Regions from separate parts of the Cryobacterium sp. GrIS_2_6 genome, predicted to be linked through region 2. Evidence: riboswitches for the same ligand, from Rfam matches in the RefSeq annotation. Region 2 holds a riboswitch; the other holds the start of a gene.
What was found. Region 2 has a riboswitch for cyclic di-GMP ahead of RCH22_RS20600 (hypothetical protein). Riboswitches for the same ligand answer to the same signal wherever they lie in the genome.
Positions count from the first base shown of each region.

Region 1 (8,014 bases), on a different contig from region 2:
ACGTCTACCTGCGCCTCGGTGCCGGCTCGCCGTCATCGGGAACCGGGCGTGAGCTCGACGCCATCGCCGCGGTCGTCATCGGCGGCGCATCCCTGATGGGTGGCATCGGCCGGATCTGGGGCACCGTGCTCGGTGCGCTCATCCTCTTCACGGTGCAGTCCGGCTTGATCATGGTCGGCGTCGCACCCGACTGGAAAAAGGTCGTGGTGGCCATCCTGATTGCCGCGGCGGTCGCTGCGCAGACGCTGCAGAGCAAGAACGGAAGAAAATAATGACCGGCGAAGTGATCTACGAAGTCAAGAACGTCTCCAAGCGCTACGGGTCGGTCGTCGCTCTCGACGGTGCGAGCCTCAAGCTGCACGCCGGCGAGGTGCTCGGCCTGGTCGGCGACAACGGCGCTGGCAAGTCGACGCTCGTCAAGGTCCTCTCGGGGGCTCACCAGCCCAACGGCGGGAAGATCTACCTCGACGGCGTCGAGCGCACCTGGGGTTCGCCCCGGGAGGCGCTCGAGGCCGGCGTCGAGACCCTCTACCAGGACTCCGGGCTCGCCCCTCACCTGACGGTGTCGCAGAACGTGTTCCTCGGCCGGGAAAAGACCGTCAAGGGAATCTTCGGCACGATGGGCTTCCTGGCCCGCAAGGAGATGGAGCATGACGCCCACGAGGACCTCGAGCGCGTCGGGATCGCCGTTCCGGCCTCCGACCGCCCGGTGTCCCAGCTTTCTGGCGGTCAGCGCCAGGCCGTGGCGATCGGCCGCGCTGTGGCGTGGGCGCGCCGCGTGATCATTCTCGACGAGCCGACCAACCACCTCGGTGCACGGCAGGCCGGCGAGGTGCTGCATGTCGTCAAGGCCGCGAAGGCGAAGGGGCTCGGCGTGATCTTCATCTCGCACACCCTGCCGCATGTGCTCGAGGTCACCGACCGGGTCGTCGTGCTGCGGCTCGGCAAGATCGTCATGGATGCCCCGACCTCGGAATTCGACGGGGATCGCCTGATCGGTGTGCTCACCGGAACCATTCAGACGGTCAGGGTCGAGGGCGACTGACCCGCCGGTCGGACACTCCGGGAATCAAACGAAGCAGCCCCCGGGCGGCGCACTGCAGACACTCGCAGTGCTCCGCCCGGGGGCCGTCGTCGCCTCCTGAGACCGTTCGCACTGGTCTCAGACGCTCGTACGGAGCAATCCCCCGACGTCCGTTCCTGCCCCGCCCGTCGCGGCGCGATTGGCCTCCAGCCAGCCGATCAGGTCGGCGGCGGCCAGGGGACGCGAATAGCGGTAACCCTGCACCCCACCCGTGCCGAGGGCCTCGAGGAGACGTTGCTGGTCAAGCCGCTCGACGCCCTCTGCGACCGTAGCGACGCCGAGCTGGGCGCACAGCCGCACGATCGCCTCGATGACGGAGCGGTCGAAGGGATTGGACACCGCGCCGGCGACGAAACTCATGTCGATCTTCACGATGTCGACGGGGAGCGCGCGCAATGACGTCAGGGAGGCATATCCCGTGCCGAAGTCGTCGATGGCGATTCCGACGCCGAGCGCCCCGATCGCACGGAGGCGACCGATCGCGGCGGGGGAATCCAGCACGACGGTCTCGGTGAGTTCGATGATGAGATCCTTCGCGAGGGTCCCGGTGTCGGCCAGGCAGCCGATGATCGAGTCGACGAACCCCTCGCGGTCGAGCTCGTGGGCGGAAACGTTCACGTGCACGGCCAACGGGAATCCAGGATTGGCCGTCCGCCACGCCGCGGCGTCGAGGCAGGCGCGACGCATCACGAAAGCGCCGATACCGATGATCGCGCCGGTCCGCTCGGCGATGTCGATGAAGTCACCGGGGAAGAGCAGCCCGCGTTCCGGGTGTTGCCAGCGGACGAGGGCCTCGACGGCGGTGCACTGCAGCCCGGGAAGGTCGAGGATGGGCTGGTAGTGCACGACGAGCTCGTCGGCGGCCGCCGCGGCCGCGAGTTGCCATTCGAAGGTGACCCTGGGATTGTCCACGCGGAGGAGGCCAGGCTCGAAGACCTGGACGCGGTTCTTGCCGTTCGCCTTCGCCGCGTACATCGCGACGTCGGCCTGGTGCACCAGCTCTTCGATCTCGATGCCTGCGGCCGCCGTAGCAATTCCGATGCTGACGCCGACCTGCGCGGTGTTCCCCTCGAGGAGCACAGGTTCGGCGATCGAACGGCCCAGGGCGGTGGCAATCGAGAGGGCGCCGGAGTCCTCGACACCGGCCAGGACGACGGTGAATTCGGCACCGCCGAGCCGGGCGCACACGGCCTTCGGCCCGGTGTTGGCGCGCATCCGCTCGGCGACCTCGATGAGGAGTTCGTTGCCGGCCCGGTGCCCGAGCAGGTCGTTGACGTCCTTGAAGTCGTCGAGGTCGAGGAAGAGGATGTGCACCCCGCCGGCGTCGGTGCTGGAGGACAGGATCGCGGTCAGCTTGGTCATGAAGGATGCCCGGTTGTCGAGCCCGGTGAGCGGATCCGAACTGACCTGGACCGTGAGCTCCTCCTGGACCGTGCTGTTGCGGAGGGCCAGCGAGACCTGGTTGGAGAGCGCCCGGACGGCGACGAGGGCCTCCGCCGGGATCTTCCCGGGGGCGCCAACGAAGATCCAGGCATTCGCCTGCGCGTTCGAGGCGAGGCAGGCCCAGGCCAGGGGAGCGCCGACGGCGGAATCCAGTGCGCTCGGGTCCGCCATGGGCGAGCCCGTGGTGGAGCCGCCGCTGGATGTGTCGATGACCTCGGCCGGGAGTTCCGTGGGCAGGACGGCGAATTCGCCCGACGCGCCGACGACCCGCAGCGCGGGACCGTCGCGCACGACCCGGACGACACGCAGTCCGGGGGTCGCGACGCAGATCTCCTGGGCCGCGGCCCAGCCGATGACCCAGATGTCCGCCTCGTCGACGACGCCGAGCAGCAGGGAGCCGGTCGCCGCGAGTTCGCGGTCGCGGCGCATCGACTGTTCCCTGGATCGCAGAACGATGCTCAGTTGGCGCACGATCACGAAGGTGAGGAAGACGGTCGGAATCGTGCCGAGGGTGGTCGCGGGTGAGATGACGGCGGTCGGCCCATGCACCGGGGCCCACAGCAGGACCGTGGTGACGAGTGCAAGCGAATAGAGGGTGCAGCGAACGAGGGACCTGGTCGTGGAACCGTAGAGTCCGCGCAGCCAGACGGCGCCGAAGACGACCCCGAGTGCGGCAGCGGGATCCGGCAGCGCGAGGGCGAGTGCGACGAAGGCGACGGAATCGATCAGGTCGAGAACGAGCGGAACCCGTCCCATGACGAACCCGTAAGACCAGGAGGCGATCAGGACTGCCCCGGTCGTGAGGGCGATGAGGGTCACTCCCTCGGTGTCGGAGGCCAGGATCGCGGGGATCGTGAGCAGGAGCGTGGCGATCGCGAGCCAGGTGAAGAGCCACCGGGTGCCCTCCGTCATTCCTTCCGGGCGGCGAAATGGATTCCAGAGCCTGGAGAAAAGAGTTTGTGGATGCTGTGTGCCGGTCATGTGAGGCCGAGTCCCGTCAGTGTGTGGGCCGGCGAACCCAAGGGTCCCGTGCCTTTGCGACCCCGCCTTTCGACGGGTGTGCCTGTATGAGACCGCAATAGATGGGAGCGTGTTCACACAGGCCCAGCCTAGCCTCCGCGTTCGAGGGGCCTTGCCGGAAGGAGCACCCATCCGCGTCGGGTAAACTCGAATGTCGGATTTGAGGGGTGTTTCGGTGGTCGACCTGGAGCTTGAACGGGAACAGAACTACGTGGCAACGCTGTACGCGCGTCTGGACGCGCTGCAGCGGGAGGCCGAGGACCAGCTGACGGCGGTACGGCTGCTCGACGTCGGTGGAAATCACCAGACCCGCTCCGAACGGGACACCTTCGCGCGCCTCTACGAGGACCGGATCGTGCAGTTGAGGGAGATCGACGATCGGCTGGCGTTCGGCCGGCTCGAACTGGCCGCGGACGACGCGAGCGGCGACTCCGTGTTCCGTTACATCGGCAGGGTCGGGTTGCGCGACGAAGAACTGCAGCCGATGCTGCTCGACTGGCGGGTACCGCAGGCGAGCGCGTTCTACCAGGCGACGGCCGCGACCCCGCTGGGAGCCAGGGCCAGGCGTCACCTGCAGTCCAAGGGGCGGACCATCGTCCGCATCGAGGACGAGATCCTCGATGCGGAACTCCTCGGCGGCGACCCATCCGAGCACCAGGGCGAGGGTGCCCTGCTCGCCGCGCTGACCGCCCAGCGCACCGGGCACATGCCCGACATCGTCGCGACGATCCAGGCGGAACAGGACCGCATCATCCGCTCTGACCTCGCCGGAGTGCTGGTCGTCCAGGGCGGGCCGGGGACGGGGAAGACCGCCGTCGCGTTGCACCGTGCGGCGTACCTGCTCTACACGCATCGCGATCGCCTGAAGCACAACGGCGTACTCATCGTGGGACCGTCCCGCTCGTTCCTGCAGTACATCGAGGCAGTGCTGCCGTCGCTCGGCGAGACCGGGGTCGTTCTCGCAAGCGTGGGGCAGCTGTACCCGGGCGTCGAGGCGACCCGCGAGGACGTCCCCGCCGTCGCGGCGCTCAAGGGCCAGGCCTTCATGGCCGCGCTCATCGCGCATGCGGTGCGCTCCCGGCAGCGGATCCCGGTGGGCACCCGGCAGCTCGAGGTCAACGGCGACAAAATCACCCTGGCCCCGCAGCTTGTGGCGAACGCGATCGCCAAGGCGCGCGAGGGCGGCAAGCCGCACAACCTTGCGAGGGTCACCTTCGTGAAGACCGCGATCGGCGCGCTCGCGCGCGACTGGCTGCGGCAGTTGCAGCAGGGCGGCGCCTCGATGGACGAGTCCGACCTGCCGATGCTGCGCGAAGACCTGCGGCTCGCCCAGGACGTGCGCGTCGCACTCAACACCGCGTGGCTGCCGCTCACCCCCGAGAAACTCGTGCAGGATCTCTACGCGCGCCCGCAATGGCTCGCCGAGCTCACCCCGGGCTGGAGTGCGGAGCAGCGGGCGCTCCTGCACCGGGCCAGGGACGCCGAGTTCACGATCGCCGATATCCCGCTGCTCGATGAGGCCGCCGAGCACCTCGGCGAGTACAACGTCGTCGACGCCGCCCAGAAGCGCGAACAGAAGGAACAGCGCAAACGCGACATCGAGAATGCCGAACTCGCAATCGCGAACATGGACGTGAAGGGTCTCGTCAACGCGCGCGCCCTTGCAGACAACTTCGCCGAGCTCGGCGACCGGGCCACGACCGCCGAGCGTGCAGCCGTCGACCGCACCTGGACATACGGCCACGTCGTCGTCGACGAGGCGCAGGAACTCTCGCCGATGCAGTGGCGGCTGTTGCTGCGCCGGGGGCCGCGCCGGTCGTTCACGGTCGTCGGCGATATCGCGCAGGCCGCATCCGCCTCGGCCTCCGGCAGTTGGAAGGAGGCCCTCGCGCCCATCCTCGACGCCTCCCTCGAGGCCGGGCGCTGGCGCCTCGAGGAACTGACCGTGAACTATCGCACGCCCCGCCAGATCGCGACCGCGGCCGAGGAGATGGCGATCGCGCACGGACTGCCTGTGACGCCCTCGCGGGCGGTTCGCGCGAGCGAGTGGCCGATAGTCGTCGAAGCGGATGTCGCGGCAGCGGTTCACCGCGAGCGCGCGCTCCGTGCGGGCGGCACCCTCGCCGTGATCGTGGCCGATGCGGCGCTTGAGGCCGTCGGGGCGGAACTCTCGGCGGAGTTCGGGGACCGGGTCGGTCTTGGCGCCCTCGGGCTCGGCAGGGAGATCGCACTCCTCGGGCCTCGCGACGCGAAGGGCCTCGAGTTCGACGCCGTGATCGTCGTGGATCCCGCAGGCATCGTGGCCGCTTCGGAGCGCGGGGCCGGATCGCTGTACGTCGCCATGACCCGCGCGACGCAGCGCCTCTACCTCGTCGCGGACCTGAACTCCGCGCTGCCCGCCGGCCTCACCCGCTGACCCTCGCCCGCTGACCGGGGCAGGGCAGCCCGGTCAGGGGCTGGGGCTGGGCGCCTCGAAGTAGAGGTGGGCGTGCGCCCGGCATCCGTCGTTGAAGGGTGCCGTGCAGTGCGGGCAGCGTGCCGCGGCACTGTATTCGGTGATACTCAGGGTGCGGTGGCAGGCTCCGCAGAGGATCGCCTGCTCCGCCCAGAGCGCGACCGGCCACTGCCGCGCGGCATGATCGGCCGCGGCGGCGTGGCAGAGGTGGCAGGGGTAGAACCGGAGGCAGCAGTAGAACCGGATCGCGACGACATCCGCCGCCGTGTTGTAGTGAACGCACCGCGTCTCGTCGTCGACGGTCTCGCCGAACACCTCGAGGTCGGTCGTGCCCGGCTGTGCCCGGCCCGGCGGCTGCACCAGCTGCCGCCTACTTCGCGGCGGCTGCGGTGACCTGGGCCTGGACGAAGGTGGAGAACACCGTCGCGTCGGTCAGGGATCCGGTGTACGCGACGCCGTTGACGAGCACGGTCGGGGTTCCGGCGACCTTGGTGAGAGTCGTCGAGTTGGGCAGCGGGCCGGCGAGGGCGCGCTTGGTCGCATTGCCGACCCAGGACTTGAAGGCGCCGTCAGTGATGCACTTCGTGATGCCGGCGTCCGTGGCTCCCGCGGTCGTGACCAGGCTCACGAGGTCCTGATCCGTCAGGCCGGCGCTGCTCTCAGCGGGTTGCTGGGCGAACAGTGCGGCGTTGACGGCCGGGAATGCGGAGGGCTGGTCGTTGGCCACGCACACGGCGGCGTTCGCTGCCCGGGTCGAGTACTTCGTTCCGGCCGAGTTGGCGTCGAGGATGGAGATCGGGTGGTACTCGAGAGTCGCGTTGCCCGCGGTGACCCATGAGTTGATCGCGGTGCCGTTGGTCGTCTCGAACTGGCCGCAATAGGGGCACAGGTAATCGGCGTAGACGACGATGTTCGCGGTGCTCGTGAGCTTGGTCTGGTCGGTCGCGATCGGCGTGGCGTCCGCGGCGAGGCCGGCTGTCGGGGTGGCGGTGATGGTCGTTCCGTCGCCGGTGAGCAGGACTCCATCACTGGCCATGTTCAGCGGGCCGGCGGCCGCGGGGCCGTTGCTGTTCACGATGACGAGGGCGACGACAACGGCGATCGCAACCAGTCCGGCACCGATGCCGCCGCGCAGGAACAGCTTGTTTCGCTTGTCCTTCTTCTGCTGGGCTTCACGCATCAAGCGGGCGCTCTCCCGTGCCGCGTCGCGGCGGTCCTTCTTCGGGGGCGTGCCTTTGCCGGGGAGGTTGCTGTTCATGGACCCTGTACACCGTTTCGTCGCGAGTGACTTATCGAATCTAGGTTAGGTCCTCCACCTCCACGCCCCGTGCCATCGAGCTGGGAGCGAGCTGTGAGGAGGGTTGGAACCATGCTGAGATGTGGCGGCTGCCGGGGCCGGACGGGCGTACCCGGTGGCGATCGCGATGCTTGCCTGGTGCGCGGCAGACCGGAGTCAGGTCGCGGCGGTCCCGGATGGTGTTCCGGGCCCTGGGACCAGTGGGACGAGCGCTCGTGCGACAGCGGCGCGGCCGACGGGGGCGAGGGACTCCGGCCCCGCCTCGGAGCCGATCACGCCGCGTGGCACAGTCGCGAAGCCGAGGGAACGCTCGCCGAGCACGATCACCCGGCCGCCGCCGGCCTCGAAGGAGTGCAGCTCCTCCGTGAGCGGAGTGCCGTCCGCGTCATCGGGAGACGGCGGTCCGGCAAGGATCAGGATCCGGGGGCGCTGCCCGCGCAGGGATCGGACGAGTGCGAGTTCACGGTCAGGGTCGCCGGCCGTGACGGTCACCGTGACGGTGAGGCCGGCATCCGCTGCCGCGTCGATCACGCCGGATGCGAGGAATGCGTCGCGCGGGTCCGAGATGTCGGTGACGACGAGGGCGACCGTCCGGGTGCTTCCCGTGGCCACGGCCTGCGCCGAGAGGTTGGGAGTGTAGCCGAGCTGGGCGGCGGCCGTGAAGACCCGGTCGCGGTAGTCCCCGTTTACGGTTCGGGTACTGCCGTTCAGGGCA
Region 1 is NZ_JAXCHP010000001.1:3,827,474-3,835,487, forward strand. It holds gene RCH22_RS18555 (ABC transporter permease) at 1-272, shown strand, start outside; gene RCH22_RS18560 (ATP-binding cassette domain-containing protein) at 272-1,045, shown strand; gene RCH22_RS18565 (EAL domain-containing protein) at 1,163-3,439, opposite strand; cyclic di-GMP riboswitch class I at 3,528-3,601, opposite strand; gene RCH22_RS18570 (UvrD-helicase domain-containing protein) at 3,723-5,963, shown strand; gene RCH22_RS18575 (CHY zinc finger protein) at 5,997-6,362, opposite strand; gene RCH22_RS18580 (thioredoxin domain-containing protein) at 6,373-7,260, opposite strand; gene RCH22_RS18585 (LacI family DNA-binding transcriptional regulator) at 7,456-8,014, opposite strand, start outside.
Region 1: another riboswitch for cyclic di-GMP. It lies ahead of RCH22_RS18565 (EAL domain-containing protein); the one in region 2 lies ahead of RCH22_RS20600 (hypothetical protein).

Region 2 (8,014 bases):
ACATCACCGGCTCCGACGGAACCACGCTCCCTGCGCCGACAAGCGACTGCCACCAGTCGGTCGACCCCAACGTCGCGGCCGGCATGACGACCGCCATGCAACAGGTCATGACCAGCGGAACCGCAATCGCCTCCAATTCGGCCACGAGCCCGAAGGTCCCGATGATCGGTAAGACCGGTACCACAGACGGCAACAAGGACACCTGGATGGGCGGCGCGAGCAGCAAGGTCGCGACCATCGTCGGCGTGATGAGCGTCACCGGGCACGACACCGACCAGCGGACCACCTACTTCGACGACCTGCGCGCTCCGGGCGCATCTCGCGCAACCGTACAGGCGGCCACAGCCCGGCACCGGATGTGGCCAGCCGTGATGAGCGTCGCTAACGCTAAGTACGGCGGAGATGCTTTGGTCTCGTCCCGCTGAGGAGTGGACCGAGTAGTGGACCTGCTCGACACCGTGCAGGTCAGTGCTTCCGATCAGACCGCAGCGAGTTCGGGTATGGGTCCCACCCCTTGCGCCCGCCAGCGTCATGGCTGGTGAGGATCACGGCCACACCCTACGTCAGGGTGAGTTGAGGCCATAGTAGTTCTGTTCGCCGACTGGGTGCCTATACCGACATGGAGCCAGGAACCTTCTTCGCCAAGTACATAGCGGTGTCAGCGTCACCAAGCAATGCCGATGGCTCTGTTGTGGCAGAATCCGTCACGGCGAATCCAATGCTCACGTGCACAGGCATAAACCAGCCCTGGACATCCCATGGCTCGGCGGTAGCGGCCACGACCCGAGCCGCCAACTGTTCGGCATCGCCGACGCCACCGAAGTTTTCGCAGAGGATCACGAACTCATCCCCACCAAAGCGCGCCACCGTATCGGTGGGGCGCAACACGCTGGACAGTCTCCTCCCCAGCTCGATAAGGATGTCGTCGCCCCCACCGTGCCCGAGAGTGTCGTTGATGATCTTGAAGTCGTCGATGTCGAGGTACATCACGCAGACCATTCCGCCGTTGCGCTCAAGTCTGGCCAGCGCCCCCGCGAGGCGGTCCCCGTAAAGGGCACGGTTGGGCAACCCGGTCAGCGCGTCCGTGCGGGCCGAGCGGCGCAGTGCGAGCACAGACCCAGCCAGTTTCCCCTGGTGACGAAGAATGTCCAGGACGTCAGCGGAGAACACCCGCGCATGGTGGTCGAAGATGGCCACGCTACCCAAAACCACGCCGTTATCGATAAGCGGGACGCCCGCGTATGAACCGATGACGCCGCTAAGTACCATCGGGTTCTGGCAGTAGATGGGATGGGCAGCGGCATCGGAGACCGTCATGGCCCGACCCGTGTCAACTACCTCCGCACAAAAGGACAGTGCGTCCGGTACTGACGTGCATTCTGCCCCGAGACCAACCTCCGCCGCGTAGGTTTGCCGGTCCGCACTGACGATGTTCACGACGACCATCGGTACCGCGCAAGCCAGGCGCAAGGTGGCAACCACCGCATCCAGATCAGGGTCAGCCAAGGACCCGTGCAGGTCTGCGTCGGCGACAGCCTTGAGCCGGCGCGGATCACGCACCCCTGTGATCACACCATCGAATCGGTCCGAGTCATCCATGGGCGATTTCACTGACACTGTCACGGCGAAATCCTCCGGCTCACCGAGGCTCCCCCGGACACTCCTGGTCGATCTTCACGAACCCTAATTCTACGACACCGGATGACCCGGGCCAGCTCTGGGTACACCTGGCCCCAGCCCGGCAGCAGGAAGACGCCCTCCCGCACCCCGCGGACGGGAAACAACGCCAGGTACACCTCGCCATCAGGCATCTCAGCCACGTCATCCCAACCGAGTTGGGATCAAGGTCATCTACACAACCGGACATCAAGCACGTTCACCCCTCAGCTCGCAGGTACGCGTAGACCGATTCGCGGCTGATGTTGACGCCAACCGAAAATAGGGCCCCAACCTCTCTAGCGAGAGCAACTTTCAACACCTATCAAAACCGAGGCCCCGTTCCACGCGAACCAAACCGTCCTCATCAACTGGAGAACGGGACCAGTTTCGGGCCTCACTTTCGGGCTGCGGATGTGTGGCACTACCAGAAATCAGGCGAGTCCGGGTCGCTCCATCCGTAATCTGGGATAGCAATCGTTTCTGAAAATCCTGTCTGTTCTGCGGACGCGGCCTGGCCCAGACGCTCAAGGTGCGTGACGGTATCCGCAGCATCGGGTTCAGGCCACAAAGATTCCTCCGGGACGGCAATGAGAGCATGTGCCGGTCCGAGGAGCAACGTTGCCGTCACGACAGCACCATTGACCAATACCACCGGGATGAGCCCGACCACGGACCTATTTTTTCTATTGAGCACAACCAAAAGACTCACAAGCGCGTCGGCGATTCGATCTGCCGTGAGGAACGAGGCGCCGCTGAACGAAATTCGTCTCATACCCACACCTTGAACTCATATCAATCATTAGAAAAGTGGGTTGACATGTTCGAAGTAACCGAAACGCGCCAAGCCCCCCAACGTATCAGGGTGAGTTGAGGCCACTGGCCCAGCGCTCGTCCGCTGTTTGACGGAAGGCGAGAATCAGGCCCCGATGATGTCCGCCCTTCTTTGATCGTCGTGCGTGACGATCGTCCGATGAGTGAGAAAAGCGGTCCCGGCCCGCGCGCGGCTGGTCCGAGCGCCCGGCGGTCATTCACTCCGGCGAAAAGCTTGACCGCCTGCTCCCGCAGATACGCGCCGCCCCCGTTTCGAGTCATCGCGTCCTCATACGTGGCTAGATGGTCGAGCTGGAACCTACGCGACGCAAACGCGGCGGTGCATTCCTGCGGGCGTCCCTGTTTGTTCGTGTCCGCCACCTCGACGCCGCCGCTTCCCGGTCGCCGGGCGACCTCGCCGGCAGCGCTTCACCAGCAAAACGATCAGCGCGATCCTGCTGCGTCTCGCGCGCAGCACTAGTCTTCAGATCAGTCCCGATCTCCCGCCGGCACTTCCCCACCTCACGAAGACCGCACTGAAGCCGATGACCTCGAGGACACGGGCAAGGACACACCCCTTTAGGGGGCCACTCGCCTCAAACCCGGGGTGCTACGTTCAAATCAGGTGGCTTTCAGCTGCCGGCGAGACGGGCGTGAACGTCAATCGCACAAGGCACACCCGCCGTGAGACGGGGTCGCAAAGGCACGGGACCCTCGGGCCAGCCGGCCTACCGAATGGTTAGGACCTACACGAAATGAGCTTCCCCTTCCTCCGATCCGCCAAACCCACCGCCCCAGAGACGCACGAAAAGCCCCAACCCGCCCTTCCAGAAGACTCGACGAAACCCAAAACCAGAATTCTCTGGTTCGGTGCCGCCCCGGCAGTCGCCCGGCCGATCAACACAAACACAAAGAAAGCTCCAAAACCCAACCTGTGACACCTAAACCGTCGCACTGAACGGGGGCCGGCCGCCCACGAGGCCACTTCGACCCAAACCCAAGAACGACCTCTGGCATTGGAACCCTCGACTTCTGGCCGTTGTAAACGGGCACCCGAATCGGCTGTCCAGAAAACGATCAGACGGGCGCACTATCGTCACGGGCAGATTGAGGAGAGGAAGCATCATGATCGCCGGCCGATTGCAGACCCGCACCTCTGAGGACATCGAGGTCCGAGCTTTGTCTGGGTGTCAGTGGAGAGTCATCGACCGCCGCATCGCCAGAAACAATGCTCTCAGCCTGGTTGGCTTCATCAACAAGAACCACGGCCACTATGAGGTGATGGAATTCCTCGACCCGGTTGAGCGCACTGTCTTCCCGAGTCTGGAGGGAGCGATATCGTCTTTCGTGAACTCACCATCCACCATCATTGACCGCAGCCTGTCAGAGAAAACAACCAGAACACTCATCTAGTTGGATGTTGCCGGCGTCCCGGACTGCACTCGCCACCGATCTTTGGTCGAAGCCCATGATTCACCGGTGCCCGGCTTCTGCGCGGCATTCCGACTGCGCAAATCCGGCACCCCTAATACAGAAGATGCTTCTGGCTTTGCGTATTGTGCAGTCCCGACCTGGAGACCATGGCTTGATCGGGCCGGCCGAACCGCAACAGCTTGTCGCGCCAGCGACGAGGACTGCAACCTGCCCGGTGCTGGCCCGAATAGGTCGACCCATCGCCTAGGCATGAGGGTGGCTCCTGGAAGTTCACACGAGCATGCGCTCAGATGACGTTCACGAGCATCGCGGTCACTTCATCAGGCGGCTCATGAAAAACGGCCCTGACGGGCAATGGGTGTAGCTGGTGCTAGACGCTACGTCGTCCGGAGATGGAGCGGACGAGAAAGAGAATCACGGCGATGATCGCCAAAACGATGCCCACCCAAAGAAGGAACTGGAGAGACTGAACAAAGCCGCCCGTGATCAGCAAGACCACGGCGACTACGGCGATGACAATAAGAAGGAGATTCATGATGCCGTGCCTTTCATCTCACGAATGCGTCGTGATGACCCGATAATATCACCGCCGTTACTGCCTCGCGTTCCCGTCCGGTACAGAACACGATCGATCGCCGCCGGCCGACCCGGATATCTACGAAGTGACGTGACAGTCCGAGTCGTTAATTCAGGGTGCGGCGTGAAACCTGCCCGCGCTCACCCGTGTCTCGTTCGTGGGACGGGTTTACTATTACGAAAAAGCTCGATTGAACCGGAAGGAAACCGATCATGAGTGGTACGGACAAAATCAAGAACGCGACCGAGAAAGTCGTGGGCACAGGCAAGGAAGCTGTTGGGAAGGTAACCGACAATCCCAAGCTCGAAGCAGAGGGCAAAGCCGATCACACTAAGGGCAGTCTCAAGCAGGCCGGTGAGAACGTCAAAGACGCCCTGAAGTAAAGCCGAAGCTCTTCAGGGCCGGTCCCGATACCCGCAACCAGCAACAGCCCGTATCGGGGCACCGGCTACCGATCAAGGCCACCTGCAGAGCCCCGGGGTTTATGGGAGGTTTTGATCCCCTGAAACGAACATTTCGTACTTCTCAGTGAAGAAATGACTGCGCGCTGAGTGGCCCTCGGGTGAACTCGCCAACACGATTGGGATCAAACTTGTCCGCGCCCTCTCGTTCTGTCGTCTCGTTGTCTGGCACGTCGCCGGTGATGCAACTATGCAAGGCGAGGCCCACTGCCGTTGTTTTCGCATCGATGCGCAAGAGCCCAGCAGGGTAGCCCTGGACTTCGCCGTTGCTACTGGCCGCGTACATTGCGACATCGGCTTGATGGACAAGTTCATTGATGCGGATTCTGGGCGTGATGGTTGCAACCCCGACGCTGGCACCGACCTCTGCGATGCGTCCGCCAACGAGCACGGGTGGTGTCAGCGAGTTAATCAAGCATCAACGATGCCGGAAATCAGAATTCGGGCCTATTGGCGCTGATAAGCAGCTGCATCCGGGCCAACTATCAACACCCAGAGTTTTGCCTTGTTTCTCTGTCGGGCCGGAGCCCACGACCCTGCACACTTTCGCTAATCTCCTTCAGCGCTTTTCGGGTCGCGGCAGCGCACCCTATAGACGGGTGGATACCGCAGGAACGCAAACGTGCTCACAGTTTCCCTTGGTGGATTACCCCAACTGGAATCAGGATCGTCACAGTCCTCGGCCTCATCATCACGCTCATCCCCGCCGCAGCGAGCGAGCGATAGCGGCACCGTGGTGCTTCCCGGTTCGCTCTGCGCAGGTTCGGCCCATTCGGAGTTTTCTTGCGGTGCCTGTGCAAAAATGTCGGTGTGTCCTGGTCTGTCTGCAGCGAGCCGACGACCGTGGCGGGGCAACCCGAACGGCAAGACCGGACCGATACAGACGGGAAGACAATGAACGAGAAGTCCACCTACCGCGCCATCTTCTATGGTGCCAACCCGATCGCGTCCGGCACGGAACGAGAACTGGCCTTCGTCGACGGCGACTACCAACAGACAGTCACCCTCGAGGTGGATGAGGAAGACGCCATTGTCCGCCGGGTATTCAAGCTGGGGCATGTGACCGAAGAGCCGATCGCATACCAGTACGTAGAAGACGTGCACGATGCTGCGGCCGAACCGGACGTTCCCAACTAGATGAGTGAGTCCTATTTGATGGGCTTCGCGTTTTCGGGAAAGTCGGATCGGAATAGTCCCGCGTGGCCGCTTTTAATCGCAGGCGGAGGGTGTTAAACCCTGTGTGTGAAAACTGACCTCAACACCCTCCTGACCACACTTTACGTGCATCTCGACGATCGGATCATGCCCGCGCTGGGCTTTTCCCGAGACAGTCATCCCGGGCGCAAACCCGCCCTCAACGACGTCGAGCTCCTTCCACCATGTGAGCGCCACATGGTGGAAGGAGTACCGGTAATGGTACGGAAGATCAAAGCGAAGCTGATATTGCAGCTGCGCAATCCGGGCCTGTCGCGACGAGCGATCGAGTCCGCTCAGGGGGTATCTCGGCACAGTATCCAAGCGGTGCTCGATGCGGCAGAGCAACTGGGGCTTGGCTGGGATGACCTCGCGACGCTGCCCGAGGCCGAGGTGTATGCGGTCTTGTTCCCCGGCCGCAGTGTCCGCGAGAGTGTCTTCGCGCAGCCGGCCCGCACAGAGCCCGCCCACTATGCAGACGCTCAGCTTCACCGGGCCGGACGACCGAAGCCCCAGGAAGGTGGACGCTCTCCCGAACCACCAACAGCCAAGATCGCGTGGCCCCGCGCGTGCGGGTGAGCACCACTGCGCCGATCACCACCGCGATGATCACAGTCCAATGGATGCCGTGTATGTCGCGGTCGATACGTCCGCCCTTTTCGCACTTTCCGCACCGACGTTGGCCGCCACGAACGCGTGTAGGCGAACCTTGAGGGGCCGGCTGCGGGACTGCGGCCTACCCGGGCTACGAAGGAACGGCTCAGGTTGGGCAGAGATTCTCTGCCCAACCTGAGCCGTGACGTGCCGCTGCCGTGTAGAGACTTACTTGACGGCAACCTTGATGAGTGGGCTTCCGACCTCAACATGGCCAGACGCTGCCTGGTCAATCGAACCGAACTTTTTGGCGTTGGTAACGAGTACCGGGGTCACCAGCGAGTAGCCCGCCGCTTCGATCAGCATGCGGTCGAAGGTCACCAGCGGGGTGCCTGTTTCGACCCGGTCGCCCGCGGCGACCTTGACGTCAAAGCCCTTGCCGGCCAGGTTCACGGTGTCGATGCCCACGTGGATGAGCAGTTCGACGCCGCTGTCCAGCAGCAAGCCGAAGGCGTGACCGGTCGGCTGGGCGACGAGGACCTTGCCCGCAGCGGGCGCATAGACGGTATCCCCTGTCGGATCCACTCCGACGCCGGGCCCGACGATCCCCTTACTGAACACGGGGTCAGGAACCTCGTCGAGCGGAACGACGATACCGGCGACGGGCGAACCGATCGTGGCCAGGAGGGTGGCCAGTGCGGTCGCCGAGCCCGTTCTGGCACCAGTTGCGGCACCGGTTCCGGAGACTACCGCGGTAGCGAGGACCGGCGCTGCGATGTGCGAACCGGCTGTGGCCTTCTTGCTCTCCGCGGCTTCGTCGGCGTCGACCTGGGCGGCAACTTCCGCCTTCTGCTCCGGCGTCTGGTAGCCGGAGAGGATCACGAGGATCATCGCGGTGAAGAAGGCTGCAGCGATGGCGATCGTGTACAGCGGGATGTTGTTGAAGGCGGGGATGGTCAACAGCGAGGTGAAGACGAAAGCGCTGGTCTTGACGCCGCCGCCGAGCCCGATGATGACGCCACCGACGAGGCAACCGATGAGCATGCGCGGGTAGATGCGCTTGAAGCGGAGATGGATTCCGTAGAGAGACGGTTCGGAAATACCGCCGAGGAGACCGGCAGCGAGAGCGCCCGTCGCGGTCTGCTTCATCAAGCGGTCCTTCTCGCGAATGGCGAGGAAGAGCACACCGGCGGTCGCACCGAAGCACGCGAAGTTCCAGGCGCCCATCGGGCCCTGGATGAAGTCAAACCCGAGGGACTGGATGTTGAGCAGCATGATCGCGTTC
Region 2 is NZ_JAXCHP010000002.1:26,698-34,711, forward strand. It holds gene RCH22_RS20585 (transglycosylase domain-containing protein) at 1-425, shown strand, start outside; gene RCH22_RS20590 (sensor domain-containing diguanylate cyclase) at 610-1,599, opposite strand; gene RCH22_RS20595 (hypothetical protein) at 2,081-2,431, opposite strand; cyclic di-GMP riboswitch class I at 3,132-3,205, shown strand; gene RCH22_RS20600 (hypothetical protein) at 3,595-3,882, shown strand; gene RCH22_RS20605 (hypothetical protein) at 4,274-4,438, opposite strand; gene RCH22_RS20610 (CsbD family protein) at 4,693-4,863, shown strand; gene RCH22_RS20615 (hypothetical protein) at 5,006-5,356, opposite strand; gene RCH22_RS20620 (hypothetical protein) at 5,836-6,078, shown strand; partial or broken gene RCH22_RS20625 (IS982 family transposase) at 6,184-6,315, shown strand; partial or broken gene RCH22_RS20630 (IS21 family transposase) at 6,355-6,585, shown strand; gene RCH22_RS20635 (glucose PTS transporter subunit IIA) at 6,958-8,014, opposite strand, start outside.